DNA from 3 places in the Nitrobacter winogradskyi Nb-255 genome. Region 1 is predicted to be linked to each of the others. Evidence: predicted binding sites of a transcription regulator. Region 1 holds the regulator's gene; each other region holds the start of a gene.
The links. The regulator HrcA, encoded in region 1, represses chaperone genes, less so after heat shock. The targets are predictions, from matches to a motif close to GTTAGCACTCNCNNNNNGNGAGTGCTAAC.
Positions count from the first base shown of each region.

Region 2: a site for HrcA is predicted at 3,296-3,324, ahead of groES (co-chaperone GroES). Genes of this name have one in related genera too.
Region 3: a site for HrcA is predicted at 1,465-1,493, ahead of NWI_RS13380 (co-chaperone GroES). Genes of this name have one in related genera too.

Region 1 is NC_007406.1:221,886-226,535, reverse strand. Features, by position in the region: gene NWI_RS01025 (hypothetical protein) at 1-724, shown strand, start outside; gene grpE (nucleotide exchange factor GrpE) at 790-1,383, opposite strand; gene hrcA (heat-inducible transcriptional repressor HrcA) at 1,477-2,565, opposite strand; gene rph (ribonuclease PH) at 2,760-3,473, shown strand; gene rdgB (RdgB/HAM1 family non-canonical purine NTP pyrophosphatase) at 3,591-4,226, shown strand; gene hemW (radical SAM family heme chaperone HemW) at 4,213-4,650, shown strand, end outside.
Region 2 is NC_007406.1:2,308,542-2,313,191, forward strand. Features, by position in the region: gene NWI_RS11020 (glycosyltransferase family 4 protein) at 1-1,042, opposite strand, end outside; gene groL (chaperonin GroEL) at 1,187-2,815, opposite strand; gene groES (co-chaperone GroES) at 2,865-3,179, opposite strand; gene NWI_RS11035 (hypothetical protein) at 3,513-3,857, shown strand; partial or broken gene NWI_RS11040 (usg protein) at 3,892-4,162, shown strand; gene NWI_RS11045 (Hsp20 family protein) at 4,632-4,650, shown strand, end outside.
Region 3 is NC_007406.1:2,793,460-2,798,109, reverse strand. Features, by position in the region: gene groL (chaperonin GroEL) at 1-935, opposite strand, end outside; gene NWI_RS13380 (co-chaperone GroES) at 1,079-1,375, opposite strand; gene NWI_RS13375 (hypothetical protein) at 1,684-2,199, shown strand; gene NWI_RS13370 (protein phosphatase CheZ) at 2,240-3,019, opposite strand; gene NWI_RS13365 (L,D-transpeptidase) at 3,336-4,115, shown strand; gene NWI_RS13360 (DUF2076 domain-containing protein) at 4,225-4,650, opposite strand, start outside.

The DNA.
Region 1 (4,650 bases):
GGAAACTGTCGCGAAGTCGAACGCCGTCGACCCCCGAGGTCCAAAGCCGCAAGGTCTCGAGACCGCGAGCGGGCAGGGTTATTTCATCGTCGAATCCGCCAAGAACGGTGAAGACAATGTCCGGCGCTACTCAATGGTGATTTCGGGCGGCACCTTTTCCGGATACGTCGCGGCGCAGGTGCCGGAGAATGTCGCGAAGATCTATTCCGATGAGGCCGTGCAGAAGATGTTCGCAACGGTCGCCCTGCGCAAGGAAGTCCCGCTCGAGGAGCAACTGGGCCTGCTGCCCTTCAAGCTGAGCGAACTGAGCTCCTTCAAATTGATCCGGACGCTTACGCCGGGAGCCGTCATCCTGTTGTCCGATGCGGAAACGGAAAACAACATCGACAGCAGAGCCTTCATCATCATCAGCCCGATCGGTTCGGTCCCGGAGCGGCCGGATGATCGGAGCCGGTTCGCGCGCGACGTCGCAGCCACGATCCCGAACCTGCGTGAGGGACGCATCACCATGTCGGAGCCGATCCGGATCAACGGATCGCCCGGCTTCGAAACGCGAATCGATGGCACCAACACGCGAACGAATACGCCGGTAACCGTGGTGCAGTGGCTCGTGTTCGGCAGCGGAAAAACGGCGATGCGTCTGATCGGAAGCACGCCGCGGAGCGAATGGTCGGACGTTTTTCCGCGCTTCCGCGCGGTTCGTGACGGTATCCGGCCGCGTTAACCTCTCACGCTTCTGATTCAAATCAGAAGCGTGGCTCCGTGATCTTGATCCGACGCGCGCTGCCATTATTCCGGCGCGGCCGCCTTGGCTCCGCCCTTCGCAACGCCCACCAGCGCCGGGCGCAGCACCCGCTCTCCGATCATGTAGCCGGCTTGAATGACCTGGGCGACCGTGCCGACGGGGATCGACGGATCGGGAACTTCGTACATGGCCTGATGGACGTTGGGATCGAATTTTTCGCCCGCCGGATCAAATTTTTTCACGCCATGCTTTTCCAGAGCGTTGTGCAGCGAGCGTTCGGTCAGCTCCACGCCCTCGATCAGGGCTTTCAGGCCGGGATCTGGCGCCGCGCGAGCGTCCGCCGGCACCGCATCAAGCGCGCGCTGCAGATTGTCGGCGATCTCCAGAACGTCGCGCGCGAAGCCCGAGATGCCGTAGGTTCGAGCGTCCGAGACCTCCCGCGCCGTACGCTTGCGCAGATTCTCCATCTCCGCCAGCGTGCGCAACGTCCGATCTTTCGCCTCTGCGAGCTGCTTGTTCAGCGCGTCGAGCGCATCGTCCTCGGGATCGTCCGGCATGACATACGGCTTGGATACCACCGGCTCGACCTCCGCAGCCGGTTCGCCGGACTTGTCTGTTTTGCCGTCGGAATCGGTCATTACGCAGCCTTCTCGCAATTGTCTCGAATGGAAAGGAATGGTCGTGCGGGATATCGTGGTTCAGGCGTAAAAATCAAGCGTGGCGGGTCCGGCTCACCTGCCGAGCATCTGGCTGACGATGCGCGCGGCGTAGTCCACCATCGGGATCACGCGCGCGTAGTTCAGCCGGGTGGGTCCGATCACGCCGAGAACGCCAACGATATGACCGGCGCCATCGCTGTAGGGTGCGATGATCGTCGATGATCCGGACAGCGAGAACAGCTTGTTTTCCGAGCCGATGAAGATCCGCACGCCGTCGGCGCGCTCGGCGCGGCCAAGCAGATCGATCACCTCGCGCTTGGTTTCAAGGTCGTCGAACAATAGCCGCACCCGTTCGAGGTCCTCCATCGCGTGCAGGTCCTCGAGCAGGTTGGCGTGGCCTCGCACGATCAATTGGCGGTCGTCGCTGTCGCCGCCGGACCAGCTCGCGATTCCGGCCGCGACGATTTTTTGTGTGAGCTGATCGAGCTCCGCCTTGCTTTGCGCCAGCGCGGTTTCCAGCTCGAGCCGGGCCTCGGCGAGCGTCCGGCCGCGAATCCGGGCATTCAGAAAATTGGATGCTTCCGTCAGCGCTGAGGCCGGAACGCCGGAAGGGAGCGTCAGCACGCGATTTTCGACCTGTCCGTCTTCTGCGACCAGCACCACCAGCGCCTTGTCGGGCTCCAGCCTGACAAACTCGATATGCTTCAAGCGCACGTTTGATTTCGCCGTCAGCACCACCGCCGCCGTCCGGGTCAATCCGGACAGCCGCGTCAAGGCTTCCTCCAGCGCGGCCTCGACCGATTGCGCCTTGCCGACCGACGCGAGCTGGCTCTGGATCGATTGGCGTTCCGGTTCGGTGAGATCTCCAACCTGCATCAGGGCATCGACAAAAAAACGCAGGCCGAGCTCGGTCGGCAGGCGCCCGGCCGAGGTGTGCGGCGCGTAAATCAGCCCGAGCTGTTCGAGATCGGACATCACATTGCGGACCGAGGCCGGAGAGAGCGGCACCGCGATCAGCCGGGAAATGTTGCGGGAGCCCACGGGTTCGCCCGTTGCAAGATAGCTCTCGACGATCTGGCGAAAAATGTCGCGCGAGCGCTCGTTCAACTGGGCAAGCCCGGCGTTCGGTGCAATCAGACCAATCGGATCGTGATGGGCCAACGCTATTATCTCCCGCGCATAATGTTCGTCGTGCCTGAGACCGCTTCTAATCTGTCTCTCCCTCGCACCAGTTACAAGCAGGCTTTGGGCAATTGCGGTTCTGAGAGCAATTGCAAGTCTGACCCTTGCCGGTGCGGCTCCCCACCCCTAAAAGCACGGCACGAAGATTCTCATGAATTGCTGGAGGGGTTCCCATGCGACCTAGCCGTCGTGCACCGGATGAACTGCGCGCCGTGTCGCTGGAACGAGGCGTGGTCAAATACGCCGAAGGCTCCTGCTTGGTGAAGTTCGGCGATACCCATGTGCTGGTCACCGCGACGCTCGAGGAGCGGCTGCCGCCATGGCTCAAGGGCCAGGGCCGGGGCTGGGTGACGGCCGAATACGGAATGCTGCCTCGCGCCACGCTGGAGCGGACCCGGCGCGAGGCCTCCGCCGGCAAGCAGGGCGGCCGGACCGTCGAAATCCAGCGCCTGATCGGCCGTTCCCTGCGGGCCGCGGTCGATCTCGAGGCGCTCGGCGAGCGCCAGATCACGATCGATTGCGACGTCATTCAGGCCGACGGCGGCACGCGCACCGCGTCGATCACCGGCGCCTGGGTCGCGCTGGCCGACTGCGTCAACTGGATGAAGGCCCGCAACATGCTCAAGGCCGGCGTGCTTCGAGGCAATGTCGCGGCGATCTCCTGCGGCATCTACAACGGCACGCCTGTCCTCGATCTAGACTATGCCGAGGATTCGGAAGCCGATACAGACGCAAACTTCGTGATGACCGGCGAAGGACGCATCATCGAGGTGCAGGGAACCGCCGAAAAGGTGCCTTTCTCCGATGATGAGTTTCTCGCGCTGATGGCGCTGGCGAAAAAAGGGGTCGCGCGGCTGGTGGATTTGCAGAAAATGGCGGTGGCGTGATTCGCCGCTTGCGCGGTTCATCCGCAGGACTTGCGTCCTGTCGCGTTTTCCAGCGAAGCGGGCTTCCCGTCGCGTCAGGAAAACCTTTCAGAACAAGAAGCTGAAGTCCGATCGGTCATGCATCGTCGAATCGCCGGCAAGCTCGTGATCGCCACCCACAATCCCGGCAAGCTCGCCGAGATCCGCGAGCTGCTTGCGCCTTATGGCGTCGAAGCGGTCTCCGCGGGCGAACTCGGTCTCGACGAGCCTGAGGAAACAGGCGAGGATTTCCGCGCCAATGCCCGGATCAAGGCGACCTCTGCTGCCCTGAGCGCAAAGCTTCCGGCCTTTGCCGATGATTCCGGCCTGGTCGTCGATGCGCTCGACGGCGCGCCGGGCATCCACTCCGCACGATGGGCCGGCAAACCTGCGGATTTTTCCGCGGCGATGGCGCGGATCGAGCGCCTTCTGCAGGAGCGCGGCGCGACCAGCGCGGACCAGCGTAAGGCTCACTTCATTTCGGCGCTCTGCGTCGCGTGGCCGGACGGCCATCTCCAGGAAGTCGAAGGCCGCGTGGACGGCACGCTGGTCTGGCCGCCGCGGGGCACGGCCGGTTTCGGCTATGATCCGGTATTTCTGCCGGACGGGCACGGCCGCACCTTCGGCGAGATGGCCGGCATCGAGAAGCATGGGCTTCCGCCGCGCGGTCTTGGCCTGTCGCATCGCGCCCGCGCATTCGTGAAACTGGCGGAGATTGCCCTTGAGCCCCGCTGATCCGGCCGCTGCGTTCGGCGTTTACATCCACTGGCCGTTCTGCCTGTCGAAGTGTCCGTATTGCGATTTCAACAGTCACGTGCGCCACGCGCCGATCGATGAAGAACGCTTTACACGGGCTTTCGCGCGCGAGATCGAGACCACGGCGGCCCGCTCGCGCGGACGCACGGTGTCCTCGATTTTCCTCGGCGGCGGCACGCCGTCCCTGATGCGGCCGCAGACCGTGGGCGCCATTCTCGACGCAATCGGAAAGCATTGGAGCGTTGCCGATGACGTCGAGGTCACGCTGGAAGCCAATCCGACCAGCGTGGAGGCCACACGATTCCGCGGCTACCGCGCCGCGGGCGTCAATCGGGTCTCGCTCGGGGTGCAGGCGCTCGACGATTCCTCGCTGAAGGCGCTCGGTCGGCTGCACACGGCGCGC
Region 2 (4,650 bases), 1.3 Mb from region 1:
CCTCGGTCCGCACACCCGGCAGGCCACGGTAGATGGCGAGATAGTCCTGCGCCATGCGTTCGACCGTGAAGCGCTTCTCGAACGTGTCGCGCACTTTCTGCCGGTCTAAGGTCTCCAATTTTGCGAGCGCCGCGACCGCCTCCTCCAGCGTCCTGACAATGAAGCCCGATTTGCCCGCGTTGACGACCTCCGGCACCGAGCCGCAGCGGAACGCGACGACTGGCGTGCCGCAGGCCATCGCCTCGATCATCACGAGGCCAAATGGCTCAGGCCAGTCGATCGGGAACAACAACGCCTTCGCGTTGCCGAGGAAGTCAGCTTTTTGCGCCTCGTTGATCTCACCGATATATTCGACATTCCGATGCGTTGCGATCATCGGCGCGATGGTGTCATCCCAATACTCCTGATCGGCACGGTCGATTTTGGCAGCGATCTTGAGCTTCATTCCGGCGCGCGCGGCGATCTGGATTGCGCGATCTGGCCGCTTCTCTGGGGAAATGCGTCCCAGGAAGGCCAGATAATCTCCCATCGGATTGGCGCTAAAGGGCAAGAGGTCGCGGGGCAAGCCGTGATAGACATTCCCGACCCAATTGATCGGACGCGCGAGCGGACGGCGCTGATCGCGAGAGATCGAGACCAGCGGAATCTCCGGGAAGGCGGCATAGAATGGCTTTAAGTCAGGCAGGTCGAGGCGACCGTGTAGTGTCGTGACTGTGCGATCGGCAATGTCGCGGATGAGCGGGAAGTGCAACAAGTCGATATGGAAATGCAGGACATCGAACTCGTCCGCCTCGCCACGGACAGAATCGAGCATCATTACGTGATAGGGTGTGTGGTCCCTCACCGTCGGATTGAGACGAAGCGCCATGTCGGAGCAGCGAACCAGTTTCGCCTGCGTTCGCGAGTCTCCGCTGGCGAATAATGTCACCTCGTGGCCCTGGCGGACCAGTTCCTCGGTGAGATAGGACACGATCCGCTCCGTGCCCCCATAGAGCTTGGGCGGACAGCATTCCGCGAGCGGTGCAATCTGGGCGATTTTCATCAGCAAAGACCTCCTCATGTGAGCGAAGCATGGACAGTCATCCCGCACGGCCGTAGGGCCCGCGCGGCATGTCGCCGTTCCTGTCGGACACAGCAGCAGAAGAAGAAGAAGAGACCCGCAGGAACTGCGGGTCTCAGGGACCTATCAGAAGTCCATGCCGCCGCCGGGCGGAAGCGCGGGAGCCACGTCCTTCTTCGGCTTCTCGGCCACCAGCGCTTCGGTCGTGATCAACAACGAAGCGACTGAGGCTGCGTCCTGCAACGCCGTGCGGACGACCTTGGCGGGATCAATCACGCCGACCCCGACCAGGTCTTGATATTCGCCGGTCGCGGCGTTGAAGCCCCAATTGTAGGTATTCTTCTCCAAGAGCTTGCCGACGACCAGAGAACCGTCCTCGCCGGCATTCTGGATGATCTGCCGGGCAGGCACCTGGATCGCACGGCGCACGATGTCGACGCCGGCCTTCTGATCGGGGTTATCCGGTTTGACAGCGTCGAGCGCCTTCAGGGCGCGTAACAACGCCACACCACCGCCCGGCAGAATGCCCTCCTCGACCGCCGCGCGGGTCGCATGCATTGCATCGTCGACACGATCCTTGCGCTCCTTGACCTCGACCTCAGTGGCCCCGCCAACACGGATTACCGCGACGCCTCCCGCGAGCTTGGCAAGACGCTCCTGCAGCTTCTCGCGGTCGTAGTCGGACGTGGTCTCCTCGATCTGCGCCTTGATCTGGGTCACGCGCGCTTCGATGTCCTTCTTGCGGCCGGCGCCATCGACGATCGTGGTATTCTCCTTGTCGATCACGACCTTCTTGGCGCGGCCGAGCATATTGAGCGTCACGTTCTCGAGCTTGATCCCGAGATCCTCGGAGATCGCCGTGCCGCCAGTGAGGATCGCGATGTCCTCGAGCATGGCCTTGCGGCGGTCACCGAAGCCCGGCGCCTTGACGGCCGCAACCTTGAGGCCGCCGCGCAACTTGTTGACGACCAGCGTCGCGAGCGCCTCGCCCTCGACATCCTCCGCGATGACCAGGAGCGGCTTGCCGGACTGAACGACGGATTCGAGAAGCGGCACCATCGCTTGCAGGCCGGAGAGCTTCTTCTCGTGGATCAGAACATAGGGATCTTCGAACTCCACACGCATCTTCTCGGCGTCGGTCACGAAATACGGGGAAACGTAGCCGCGGTCGAACTGCATGCCTTCGACCACTTCGAGCTCGGTCTCCAGGCTCTTCGCCTCTTCGACCGTGATTACGCCTTCGTTGCCGACCTTCTGCATGGCCTCGGCGAGGAACCGACCGATCTCGGTATCCCCGTTGGCCGAGATGGTCGCAACCTGCGCGATCTCGGAATTGGATGTGATCTTCTTGGCATTCTTGGTGAGGTCCTTGACGACGGCCTCGACGGCGAGATCGATGCCGCGCTTGAGGTCCATCGGGTTCATACCGGCCGCCACCGCCTTGGCACCTTCCTTAACAATCGCCTGCGCCAGCACCGTCGCGGTCGTCGTCCCGTCGCCGGCGAGATCGTTGGTCTTGGACGCCACCTCGCGCACCATCTGCGCGCCCATATTCTCGAACTTGTCGTCGAGCTCGATCTCCTTGGCGACGGTGACGCCGTCCTTGGTGATGCGGGGCGCACCGAACGACTTCTCGATAACGACGTTGCGTCCCTTGGGGCCGAGCGTGACCTTGACCGCATTTGCAAGCGTGTCCACGCCGCGCAGCATCTTTTCCCGCGCGTCCGACGAGAACCTCACTTCCTTGGCAGCCATGGCTGTAACCTCCTTTCTCAGCGATGTTGATGATGAGTGGATGATCTCGTCAGGCCGCCTTCTTGATCGTCCCGACCTTCTCGACGACGCCAAGGATGTCGCTCTCCTTCATGATGAGCAGTTCCTCGCCGTCGATCTTGACCTCGGTGCCGGACCATTTGCCGAAGAGGATATGGTCACCGGCTTTCACATCGAGGGGGACGAGTTCGCCCTTCTCGTTGCGGGCACCGGGACCGGCGGCAACAATCTCGCCTTCCTGCGGCTTTTCCTTTGCGGTGTCGGGAATGATGATGCCCCCGGTGGTCTTCTCCTCGGCATCAATACGACGCACGACGACACGGTCGTGCAGCGGGCGGAAATGCATGCAAATCCTCCTTGCTCAGATCAGCGATGTTATAAGGCGCAAGCCGGTGTCGCCGGCCGGCGCGGAAATCGAGCTAGGATCGGGAAAAATCGAGTTCAAGAGGTCGGCGCAAAATTTTTGGCACTCCGCGCCCTGGAGCGCCAATGCACCTTAATGCATTGATATACTTGAAGTTTTCTGTGCATCGCTCGCCCTAGCGGTCAAAGCCTGCCCTCTTGAAGAAAAAAAGGTCCTACCAAAATCATCGCTGATGCCGGGCCCGAGCGGCCCCTGCGCACTCTTGGGAAACCCTGCGCACTCTTCGGAAAGGAGCATTGGAATCAGGAGACCGCCATGGTGGGAACGAGCAAGCACGCGACATCGCCGTCTCATCTCAGCACCGACGATCCGCATCTCGATCGGCTTTTGAATCCGGCGCAGTTCTACAAGCATCCACGCGAGGTCATCGACGATCCGCACCTTGGTCTTTCGGAGAAGCGGGCCATTCTTTCGTCCTGGGCGTCGGACGCCTGCGCGGTCGAGTCCATGCCAGCCTTGCGTCAAATCCCTGGTACCCCCGCGCCGGTGTCGTTCGACGACGTCATGGACGCACTGCGTCGACTGGACGATCTCGCTCGGCCCCCTGCCAGGACGCCGGCATTTCCAGCTGACAACACCGTTTGCCCTCCGACCACGTGAAGCATCAAGCCGCAACTTTGGAGGACCGGAACCAATGGCTGCGAGCCGGGAGTTTTTGCTGCAATGGCACGGCTATGGATTGACCACCGCGGAAATCCACTACCATTTGCCGGACCACCCGGCTGTCCTGCAACTCTATGTCTGGCAGGATTACGATACGGCGCCGGACTTTCCCGACGCTCCATGGCTTCCTTGACTATTGGCAGCGCGAACTCGAAGGCGCGCTGCACTCGGTCAGGGTCGCGCACCGGCGGCTGATCCGGCCGGCCGAATGGCGGGCGGTTGACGGCGCCATTGTCACGCATAGAGCTGACGTCGCTGTCGCACCTGTTTCATCATCCGAGATAATAGGGGTTCGACCAGCTCGGTGCTGCGCGGCAGCCGGCCCTCATTAGGCAACGCCTTGCCCAGGCGCTGCACAGTTCCTCGAGCGTCGCCTTTGTGGCGATGGTCTTGGCGATCATGATTCTCTTCGACTGGGACCGACGACGGCGAGCACGTCTTCGCCCGCGAGGCTGGCTGAGCACGGCTACAGACCGCCGCAACACAAATAGCGCGGTTAGGTGCCGGCACGGCGATTCAGTGGCTGGCCCGACGAAGTGGCAGGGGCAACTGGCTTCGAATGCTCTTGACGACGGGCAGGCCCCTTGACGCCGCGACCAGCTTTCCTAAATCGCAAATCGCCGATCGCCCCGTCGGGGATCGGCAAAGTCCAAAGGGGCGTCGGCTCTTTGGGCGCCCCTCGTACCATGTTGCTCAATGGAGGATGTGGCTATGAGAGACTTCGATCTCA
Region 3 (4,650 bases), 830 kb from region 1:
ACGTTTTCGAGCTTCATGCCGAGTTCGTCGGAGATGAGCTGGCCGCTGGTCAGGATGGCGATGTCCTCCAGCATGGCCTTGCGGCGATCGCCGAAGCCGGGCGCCTTCACCGCGGCCACCTTCAGGCCGCCCCGAAGCCGATTGACCACCAGGGCTGCCAGCGCCTCGCCTTCGACGTCTTCCGCGACGATCAGCAGCGGCTTGCCGGATTTCACGACCGCTTCGAGCACCGGCAGCAAGGCCTGAAGGCCGGTCAGCTTCTTCTCGTGCAGCAGGATGTAGGCGTCGTCGAGTTCAGCAGCCATTTTCTCCGCGTTGGTCACGAAGTAGGGGCTCAGATAGCCGCGATCGAACTTCATGCCCTCCACGATGTCGACGTCGGTTTCGAGCGACTTGTTCTCCTCGACGGTGATGACGCCGTCATTGCCGACCTTCTGCATCGCCTGCGCGATCATCTTGCCGATCGAGGCGTCGCCATTGGACGAGATGGTGCCGACCTGAGCGACTTCGGCCGAGGAGGCGACCGCCTTCGCGCGCTTGCCGATGTCCTTCACAACCGCTGCGACGGCGATGTCGATGCCGCGCTTGAGGTCCATGGGGTTCATGCCGGCGGCAACCGCCTTCGCGCCCTCGCGGACGATGGCCTGCGCCAGCACCGTGGCGGTGGTGGTGCCGTCGCCGGCGAGATCGTTGGTCTTGGAGGCGACCTCGCGCACCATCTGGGCGCCCATGTTCTCGAACCTGTCCTCGAGCTCGATCTCCTTGGCGACGGTGACGCCGTCCTTGGTGATGCGGGGCGCGCCGAAGCTCCTCTCGATCACGACGTTGCGGCCTTTCGGGCCGAGCGTCACCTTCACCGCATCGGCGAGAATATCGACGCCGCGCAGCATGCGTTGACGCGCGTCGCCGGAAAACTTGACGTCTTTGGCGGCCATTTACAGTGCTCCTGATGATACGATCGTTTTGCTTTCGTCATGCCCGCGTTCGTCCGGGCATCCACGTCTTTGTCGCGCCGAAACGGATAAGACGTGGATGGCCGGGACAAGCCCGGCCATGACGAGGGGAAGATGTGATACGGCTAGCCGACCACGCCCATGATGTCGGACTCCTTCATGATAAGGAGTTCCTGGCCGTCGAGCTTGATCTCGGTGCCCGACCATTTGCCGAACAGCACCTTGTCGCCGACCTTGATATCGACAGGCGTGAGCTTGCCGGTTTCGTCGCGTCCGCCGGGACCGACCGCCACGACCTCGCCCTGCGAGGGCTTCTCCTTTGCCGAGTCGGGAATGATGATGCCGCCTTTGGTCTTTTCCTCGGCGTCGATCCGTTTGACCACGACACGGTCATGCAGCGGACGAAATTTGGTCTTAGCCATAACGCTCCTCCAGGGGGTTCGCAGGACTCTGAATTGCCATCGACGGGATGCATGCGCTCTGATCCGCGGCGGCCGAGCGATTCGTACCTTTTGGCAATCGTATTGCGAGAGTGCCACTCATTGGCGGGAATATGGCTTGGCAGCCATGCTGTCAAGCAAGCCCCTTAAGCTGTTAGTGAGGGGTGTAGGATAGACGCAATCATGTCGTGGCTTCTCCGTGTCGGCGAAAGCGGGTGCCGCGACCTCACTTACTATAGGCTCGGTCGCCTGGGGCGCAGCGGCCGGGAATTCGATCGGGGAACTTGACAATGGTCAGATCAGACGGCGGACGCGCGGCTTTGAACCTTGGGGCGGCCGCGGCCCTGGCGGTTTTTCTCGGCGGATGCGGATCGATCGGCTCGATCGGACTGTCGCCGCAGCCGGCGCAGCCGCCCCAGCCGCCCGTCGAGCCTGAGCTTCCGGCCTCGATCCGCGCCGAGGAACTGGTCGGACGGTGGGGCCTTGCATCCTATCAGAACCCGAACGACCGGGCGCGGACCGAGGCGGCGGCAAAGTCGCAGTGCCGCAATCCCTATGTGATCAGCGCGGGCGGCAATGGCGGCGTCATCATGCATCTTGCCGATGAGGCGACGCCGCAGGAGCTGCGGCTCAAGGGCAGCCAGAGCGGCAAGAACTACATCGGGCCGGAAGGTCCGCCCGGCGGCCCGAAAGACCGCGAGATCGTCTCCTTCGATGGCCGCGTGCTGGTCACGCGCTTCATCGATCCGGACGCGGCGACCCGCTATGGCAACATGGTTTATATCCGCTGCGCGCCGAAGCGCTGAGCGTCGGGTTAGTGTATGGTCGAACCTGGCTCGGCAGGATCTAACCGAACAGCGCGTCGATATCGTCCTGGGAGGCGTGCCCCTCGTCGCCTTCGAGCTTCGGGCCGTTGAGCAGTTTCGCATCGCCGACGCGGTTGTCGATGACCGGCGGAGCATGGGCGCGGATGGCGTCGACGCCGCCCCAGATATCCATCATGACATTGATGTGATGTTCGATGAACGTCATCGTGCTCATCACCTTGGCGATGCGCTGGCCGGTGAGATCCTGGAAGTTGCACGCCTCGAAAATAGAGATCACGCGCTCCTGGATGTCCTCGCTCAGCAGCCGGGCCTGCTCCGGGGAAGCCGCGCCGGACAGCGCGCCGGCTGACTGATCGATCGCCTCGGCCGCCTCCAGGATCCGTTGGGTCGCCTGCTCGGTACCTCCCACCACGGCGTCAAGCTCGTCGGTGACCTTCGCCATCTCGTTGCCGTCGAAGCTCTTTCCATGCAGAACCGCAATCTCCTGCTTGGTGCGGTTGATGGCTTCATAGATCAAATCGAGCTCGGTCTTGAGCTTTTCACACTGTTCGATCTGTGTGCGGTAGGTTTGCAGCAGCGCCTGAGCATCGGTGGCCTCGCGACCGGCGTCTGGCTCGTTGTCCGCGTCGCTCTGCTTCGGATCGCTGCGGTGCGGCGCTCCCATCTGCTGGCGGATCGCCCGCAGCTCCGCCATGATCTCGCGATGCACCGGCATTGGCGCCTCGTCGAGGGTTGCGATAGCCGGCGTGCCGCCGCTCAGGATTTCCTCGACGCGGAAGCGCTTGCGTTGAACGGCCATCGGACTCTCCGGCTTCTGGATTCGTCCGGTTTTACACCGGCGTGTTTTAACGCCCGGTTCATGTGGAAATCGCTTGCCGTGAATCCACTTGCTTTCTCGCGGAGCGTTTCCTCGCGGGGAGCGATGCTCGTTCGTTCATGGAAAATAAACGCTACGGGAAAGAACCCCGTCACATCCGACGGTGTGATGAATCCAACGATCGTTCTGTTTACCAAACCGACGCGGGTTTGGATTCTTATTCACTGTGCGGGAAGGGCGCCACGATCGACGCGGCTTCCCGGCGACCATCCACGGCGAAACAGTGCAGAGTACGTCGATGTTCAGACACATACCCTTCGCGCTTCTGGCGGGCGTGTCGCTTGCCGACCTCGGAATCCAGCAGGCGTCTGCAAGAGACTTGCAAGCCAGGTTCTTCACCGAGCCGACCGTCGTTTACGCCGGTCAATCCGCGCCGCAGCCGACCGGGCAACATCTTGCATATGCGGGACGGCGCGACATGGGCGGCGGCTTCATCGAGTTGCTGTTTGGAGATAACCAGCGGCAGGGATCGCATTATCAGCAGGAGCCTTATGATTCGCGTCCGCTTTATGCGCCGCAACCGCAGCAGACCATGCCGGAGCAGGACGCGAGCGAGGCCGCGCATCCCGCATTCGATCCGAAATTCGAGCGGCAACTCGTCGAGTATCACGGCAAGGAAGCCGCCGGCACCATCGTCATCGATACGTCGAACAAGTTTCTCTATCTCGTGCAGGGCGGCGGCAAGGCGCTTCGCTATGGCGTCGGCGTCGGCAAGCCCGGCTTTCTGTGGGCCGGCACCAAGACGATCTCGGCAAAGAGGGAATGGCCCGCCTGGACTCCACCCGCGGAGATGCTGAAGCGCCGCCCCGATCTGCCGCGCCACATGGTGGGCGGGCCCCAGAATCCGCTCGGCGCGCGCGCGATGTACCTCGGCTCTTCACTCTACCGCATCCACGGTTCGAACGAGCCGTGGACGATCGGCACCAACGTATCATCCGGCTGCATCCGGATGCGCAACCGGGATGTCATCGATCTCTATGATCGGGTTCGCGTTGGCGCGACGGTCGTCGTGATCTGACGCGTTTTCTTCATGCGAACCGGCAACCATCCCCGGGTCAAGCCCGGGGACATGCTTCGCTCGAAAACGCTATAAGGACGGCCGTTGTGCGGGGGAAAAACCGCAGGCGTCAGGCGTAGTCTCCGTCGTCAAGGTCGTCGAAATCATCGAAGTCGTCGGAATCGATATCGTCCTGATCGTGGTAGTCGTCGCCATGGGCGTGGTCGAACGGGCCGGCTTGCGACGGATCGTCCTGCTTGTGCGATCCGAGGTCTTTCACGCCCGCATCGCGTGCCAGGTCGCTGCCTGACTGATCGCCCGCGCCGCTCCACGGATTGGACGATGAACCTGTGAGGCCGGAACCCGCGGCATGTGCTTCGCCGCCGCCCATGATGGAGCGGATGCTGTTCAGAAGCAGGCTGCCCCCTACGGCTCCCGCGGCGGCGGCCGCAGCCGTTCCGAGAAACGAGCCGCCGCCTGCTTGCGGTTGCGGGGCGCCATAAGGCTGGCGGCCAGATCCCTGATCGAAACGTCCCTGATCGACGCGACCGGCTTG